DNA from 2 places in the Oribacterium sp. oral taxon 078 str. F0263 genome. Region 1 is predicted to be linked to the other one. Evidence: predicted binding sites of a transcription regulator. Region 1 holds the regulator's gene; the other holds the start of a gene.
What was found. The regulator NrdR, encoded in region 1, represses ribonucleotide reductase genes. The targets are predictions, from matches to a motif close to CACAANATNTTGTG.

Region 1 (3,406 bases):
GGAAAGCCCGGCAGGCGGAGAGAAGAGAAAGTACATCCTCCGGCTTTCTCGGCATAAGAGAAAGCTTCAGGATGTCCCCGCCGAGCGCTCTTAGATCCCGGTAGATCTGAAGGAGCTTCTCCCTTCCCTCTGTTTTCTCAAAATCATGATAAGAGGCAATCGCCCGAAGTCCGCGCGCCTTCGCTCTATCAAGGAAGAGGCGGATCCTCTCTCTCCGGGAGCTCTCCGCCTCTTCTTCGCATCTCTCCCTCCCTTTCTCCTCCTTCCGAGCATCCCGCGGGAGCTCAAGATCGATGAGACTAAGCCCCTCTGCTTTCAGCGCCGCCTCATTTCGGAGAAGGTAAGCCTCGAAGTCTCCCGGAAAGGCGCCCCCCTGCGCCGCGCTTCGAAGTGTGAAGAGGAGACTCTTCCCGGGGAGCCTTTCGGAGAGCGAGTGAAGAAAGGCCGGGAGAGCCTCATCGGAAATCCCCGCAGAGAGATCGTCCCGAAATTCCACAATAGAGATAAGAGGGGAGAGAGGATGCGCGGAGAGAGCCTCCGCCTCCCGCAAAAGCTCTTCTTCTCTCCCGCCCTTCAGCGGAATGCAGATCTTTGTCCTTCCCATCTCCCCTCCCAAAATCCAAAGCCTATTTCTGCGCCCCGTCCTCCTCTATCCGGATTCCCTCCCGGTACTCTCCAAAATGCCGGTACAAAAAGAGAAGCGGGCGTTCCAAAAGACGCTTCAGCCGGATGTGGAAATACTTTTCCCTTCCCCGGGGTCTCACCAGCGCATTGGGAATCCCCGCGTTCTTCGCCCCCCAGATGTCGGTGAAGAGCTGATCCCCGAAAAAGAAAAGGTCCCTTCCCGGGAGCCCGAGCTCCGTTTCTGCCCTCCTATAGGCCTTCGGCGAGGGCTTATGCGCATCGCAGAAGTAGAGGTCGGCCCCGCATTCCCTCGCGAAGCTCCCGACCCTTTTCTCCTGGTTGTTCGAGAGGAGGGCGATCCGAAGTCCCGCCCCGTGAATCCTTCGGAAAAGCCTCTTCGCCTCTTCTGTCGCCGGCTCATCGTGTAAGACGAGGGTATTGTCGATATCGTAGAGCACCGCCCGGACGCCGGAGCGGTAGAGCCTGTCGTAGTCGATCTCGTAGACGGAATCCACTACGCAGTCCGGAAAGAGGCGGTGGAGAAGCCGCGGTCCTCTCCTTCTCCTCCTCCTCTTCCCTGCGGGGGCAGCCTCTCTCCTCTGGCTCTCCCGCTTCATACGCTCTCTCCCTCCCTGCTCTTTAATAGCTTTCCGATTTCATCCACAAAGGTATTGATATCCTTAAACTCCCGGTAGACCGAGGCGAAGCGGACATAGGCGACCTGGTCGGTCTCCTTCAGCTTCTCCATGACGAGCTCTCCGATCCGCTCGGTGCAGATCTCCTTCTCCGCCGCGGAGAATATCTCGTTCTCGATCGCATCGACCATCCGCCCGATCTGTGCGGTGGAGATGGGCCTTTTGTGACAGGAGCGGAGAATTCCGGCCTCGATCTTGCTCCTCTCATAGGGCACGCGGCTTTGATCCTTTTTGATCACCATGAGCGGCATGGTCTCAAGCTTCTCGTAGGTCGTAAAGCGCCTGCCGCAGCTCTCGCACTGCCTCCTTCTCCGGATGGCGGTATTTTCATCCGCGGGGCGGGAATCGATCACTCTCGTTCCCTCCGCACTGCAATAGGGGCACTTCATTCCTCTTCCTCCGGCGCTCTTCCGCCCTCCTCCGATCCCCCGGAAAGGGGCGCGCTCTCCCCTTCCCCGGAAGGAATGAGAGCCTCTCCTTCCCCTGAAAGAGGAGCATCCTCCCCTTCTTCTGAATGGGGAGCATCCTTCCCCTCCTCCTCGGAAGAAGCGGAAGGACTCGGGGAAGCGGGCGGACAGGCGGAGGCGGGAAGAGCGGGAAGAGGCGCATCCTCTCTCTTTTCTTCAGAGCTCTCTTCCTCCGCGCGGGTACTTTCTATCCCCTCCGCGGTATAGCGAAGCCGAAGCTCCTCAAAGCTTCGCTTCCTCATCTCCGGACTCTCTTCCGCTTCTCCGCTCTCTCCCCTATGCTCCTGATCTCCCGGAAGCTCCTTCGCCCCCGGGCTCTCCTCAAAGATCTCCTCCCTCCGTTCCCCGCTCTCTTCCGCTTCCTGCCTCTGCTCCCCGTTTTCAAAAAACTCCTTCTCTTCTCTCAGACTCTCTCCCCCGGGCTCTGTCCCGGCGGGCTCTGTTCCGGCGGGGAAATCCTCACTATAGGCGGAGAGGAAAAAGACCGACACGATGGTATTGACGAGGGGGACGAAAAAGATATTAAAAAAACCATGGAAAATAAGCGAGAGGAGGTACATGACCACAGCGAAGGGCAGAAGAAGCGCAAAATATTTGAGCTTTCGCCGGCTCATCATCCGGATGGAGAGCCTGAGGGAGGAAATCGCCGTCAGCCGCTCGTCATTCGCCGAAGCAAGAGCGGCCATCGCGAGGAAGAGAGTTATCACGGTGAAAAAGATCAGTCCAAAGAGCTCAAGGATCCAAAGATTGGTCGAAATTCCCTTCAGCTTCTGAATCAAAAACGGGATCAGGAAGGGGCAGGACAGAAGAACAACCAGAAGATTGACCCCCGCAAAACGAAGGAAATGCTCTCTGTGCGAAAAGCCGTAGAAGAGCTCGAAAAGATTCAATTCCCTCCCAAAGGCCAGCTTCAGATAAAAGCGAAAGGAGCCAAGAGCACAGGATATCGTGAAAAAGAGGAGCAATAAAGCAAAGAAAGCGATGAAAATCGCGATGAAAGAGAAAATCGCGACGCGCACGGTCCCCGAGTTCTGGGTCTCAGAGAACAGGAAAAGCGGGCGGCAGATGAAAAGGCCGATTCCCGCAAAAAAGAGACCGGCGAGGAAGAGCGAAAAGACATGAAGCAGCTGAAAGCCCAGGGTAATCCCCAGATTCTCCCGAAACTGCCGAAGGCCAAAGCGAATAATCTCCCTGTTTCTCAGCATCTGCCGCACTCCTTCCGTTCTCTAATCAACCGGCTTTTACAGCCGCTATCATAGCACGGCTTTCCGATCCTGTACAGTGAACGTCCACCGCAAAGGAAGCCAGGAACGGCACCGCCGTAATGGGAAAGGTCGAGAAACAGCTGTGATATTCCTCCCGAAAGGACGGCGCAATCTCAGACAATTTCCTTTAAGGGCGCGATCTCGATCCCCTCTTCCGAGAGGGCACGGCGGATCCTCTCCACAAAAAGCAGGGCCTTCTCCCCGTCCCCATGGACACAGATCGAGTCAGCACGAATCGGGATATCCTTCCCCGCGATGCTCTTTACCTTTCCCTCCTTTACCATGCGGACCACTCTCCTGACGGCGAGCTCCTCATCCTGGATCAGGGCTCCCTCCTTCCGGCGGCTGACCAGGC
Region 2 (3,406 bases), on a different contig from region 1:
TGCGGGAGGGAGGAAATCTGAGCATCTCCGTGCTCCGGGAGGAGGGGCATGAGGCCTCCGTGAAGGCGAGGGACAGGACGGATCGTCTCGCGATCCTCTCCGTTCCGATCGCTTCTCTGAGTGAAAAGGAACGGGAGGAGACAAAGGCGATCCCCCTCGGAAACTCCAGGCTCCTGCAAAGGGGAGACACTCTCCTCGCCATCGGAGCGCCCTCCGGCTTCCTCTATTCCTCCGCCCGGGGCCTGGTTTCCTACCTCTCCTACGACTATCCCTCGACAGACAGGACGGTGGAAAACATTCAGCTCAATCTGGAGCAGGAGGAGAAGCTCGGGACCTATCTCTTAAACAGCTCCGGAGAGCTCGTGGGGATCCTCTTCCCGGAGGGAGAGGGAGGAGGCGGCTACCATGAGATCCTCGGAATCTCGGATCTTGTGGGAAGCCTGGAGCGTCTCAGCAATGGAGAGCAGCTCCCCTACCTCGGCCTGAAGCTCCAGAAGGTGACGCCGGAGATGGAGCAAAGGGGGATCCCGAAGGGAATTTATATCAGAGGCTGCGAGGAGGGCTCCCCCGCCTTCCTCGCCGGGATACAGTCGGGCGATATCCTCTCGAAGCTGAATGAGGGAGGGATCGAATCCCCGCAGGACCTCCAGAAGATGATGAAGGAGCTTCACCCGGGAGAGAATGCGGAGCTTACCGTACTCCGCCAGAAGGGGCAGGGCTACCGCGAGATTTCCTTTCCGCTCTCTCTCGGGGAGCGCTGAAGCGGATGAGCCGTTAGGGAAGAGGATAAGAAATGAGATGGATTGAGAACTTTCACGATGGACTCCGTGTCTCCGATATCTACCTGGTGAAGGCGCGGAATGCGGCCCTGACAAAGAGCGGGAGAGAGTACCTGAACGTGACGCTCCAGGACCGGAGCGGGACGATCGACGCGAAGATCTGGGAGCCGAATTCCCCCGGGATCCATGAGTTTGAGATCATGGACTATGTGCATGTAGAGGGGAATGTCACCATCTATAACGGCGTGAATCAGCTCAGCATCCAAAGGCTCTCCGTCGCGGAGGAGGGCCAGTACGACCCGAGGGACTATCTTCCGGTCTCCGGGAGGGGGCTGAAGGAGATGCAGCAGGAGCTGATTCGATACATTCACTCTCTCCGGGAGCCCAGGCTCCGGGAACTTCTGGAGACGCTCTTCCTGAAGGATGCGGCCTTTCTCCGGGAATTCACTCTGCATTCTGCGGCGAAGGCGGTGCACCACGGCTATGTGGGGGGGCTCATCGAGCACACGCTCTCCGTCGCCTCCATCTGCGACTTCTACGCGGGGCATTATCCGGATCTGAACCGGGACCTCCTCGTGAGCGCGGCGCTCTGCCACGACATCGGAAAGGTGCGGGAGCTCACGCCCTTCCCCAGAAATGATTACTCCGATGAGGGGCAGCTGCTCGGGCACATCGTCATCGGCTATGAGATGGTGATGCGGGCCGCCCGGAGCATAGAGGATTTCCCGGAGCCCCTTCTGACGGAGCTTGGACACTGCATCCTCTCTCACCACGGGGAGCTCGCCTATGGCTCTCCCAAAAAGCCCGCGCTCATGGAGGCGCTCGCGCTCTCCTTCGCCGATAATGCGGACGCGAAGCTGGAGACTATGCGGGAGGCTCTGGATGCGGCGGAAAAGTCCGGAAAGAGTACGGAGGGCGGGGGCTGGATCGGCTACAACCGCTTTCTCGAGACGAACCTTCGGCGGACAAAGCCGTGAAGAGGAAGCTGTCCGCGCCGCCGGATTTTGCCATAGGAAAGTTTTAGAACGCCGGGGGCTTTCCTTTTTGCCGGCTTTGTCGTATAGTAGGGAGGCAGGAGAGAAACACAATATATAGAGCTGATTGACAGAAATATCACTATATTTTGTAAGAATGCGAGCTCGAAATCCTGCGGGGACGCGGGGTTTCGGGCTTTTTGCCGCTCCGGGATATTCCCGGAGGAAAAGGAAAAAAGGGACAGAGCAGGAAAGAATCAGGAGGGAAGGGCAAATGGCAGCGGAGCTTTTGATCAGGACAAATGTCATCAAGAGAAACGGGCAGGAGGTCAAATTCGATATCCAAAAGATTGTGAATGCGATTCAGAAGGCGAATCACGAGGTGGCTCCGGTCCATCAGATGAACGAGTATCAGATTCGCGGCGCCGCGGAGAAGGTCGCGGGCCAGATCGGAAGCTCGAAGCACGCCGTGAATGTCGAGGACATCCAGGATATGGTGGAGACCGCCATTATGGAGATGCGCGGCTATGAGGTCGCGCAGAAGTATGTCCGCTACCGCTATAAGAGGGAGCTTGCGAGAAAGTCCAATACGACGGACGATGAGATCCTCTCCCTGATCGATCAGGCCAATGAAGAGCTGAAGCAGGAGAACTCGAACAAAAATCCGGTCATCAATTCCACGCAGAGAGACTATATGGCGGGGGAGGTCTCCCGGGATCTCACGAAGCGGCTCCTGCTTCCGGAGGACATCGTAAAGGCGCACGAGGAGGGCGTGATCCACTTCCACGACTCCGATTACTACGCGCAGAAGGAGCATAACTGCGATCTCATCGACCTGGAGGATATGCTGCAGAACGGGACGGTAATCAGTGAGACCATGATCGAGAAGCCCCACAGCTTCTTCACGGCCTGCAATGTGACGACGCAGATCGTCGCCCAGGTCGCTTCGAATCAGTACGGCGGGCAGTCCTTCACACTCGCGCATCTTGCGCCCTTTGTAGATGTCTCCCGCAGGAAGATCCGCGCCTCGGTGATCGCCGAGCGGACGGACTGCGGGGAGCCCCTGACGGAGAGCATCATCGAAAAGATCGTGGAGCGGAGACTCTCCGAGGAGATCAAGAGCGGGATTCAGACCATCCAGTATCAGCTGATTACATTGATGACCTGCAACGGGCAGGCGCCGTTTGTCACGATGTTTATGTATCTGGATGAAGCGCCGGAGGGAAAGACCAGGGATGATCTCGCCCTCATCATCCGGGAGGTGCTTTTACAGAGGATGCAGGGTGTAAAGAACGAGAGGGGGGTCTGGATCACGCCGGCCTTCCCGAAGCTCATCTATGTGCTGGACGAGGACAATATCTCCGAGAGCTCCCCCTACTGGGAGCTGACCCGGCTCGCCGCCCGCTGCACGGCAAAGCGCATGGTGCCGGACTATATTTCGGCGAAGAAGATGAAGGAGTATAAAGGCGGCGATGTCTATCCCTGCATGGGCTGCCGCTCCTTCCTGACACCGGATACGGAGGGACTCGGGAAGGATGGAAAGCACAAGTATTACGGGAGATTCAACCAGGGCGTCGTCACCCTGAACCTCGTGGATGTCGCCTGCTCCGCCCAGGGCGAGATGGATCGCTTCTGGGAGCTTCTGGATGAGCG

Region 2: a site for NrdR is predicted at 1,894-1,907, ahead of nrdD (anaerobic ribonucleoside-triphosphate reductase). Genes of this name have one in related genera too.

What each region holds. Positions count from the first base shown of each region.
Region 1 is NZ_KI273141.1:38,588-41,993, forward strand. It holds gene HMPREF1986_RS12710 (type I 3-dehydroquinate dehydratase) at 1-604, opposite strand, end outside; gene HMPREF1986_RS12220 (YqeG family HAD IIIA-type phosphatase) at 627-1,241, opposite strand; gene nrdR (transcriptional regulator NrdR) at 1,238-1,708, opposite strand; gene HMPREF1986_RS12230 (hypothetical protein) at 1,705-2,991, opposite strand; gene HMPREF1986_RS12235 (LamB/YcsF family protein) at 3,165-3,406, opposite strand, start outside.
Region 2 is NZ_KI273105.1:9,394-12,799, reverse strand. It holds gene HMPREF1986_RS04950 (S1C family serine protease) at 1-761, shown strand, start outside; gene HMPREF1986_RS04945 (3'-5' exoribonuclease YhaM family protein) at 794-1,756, shown strand; gene nrdD (anaerobic ribonucleoside-triphosphate reductase) at 2,028-3,406, shown strand, end outside.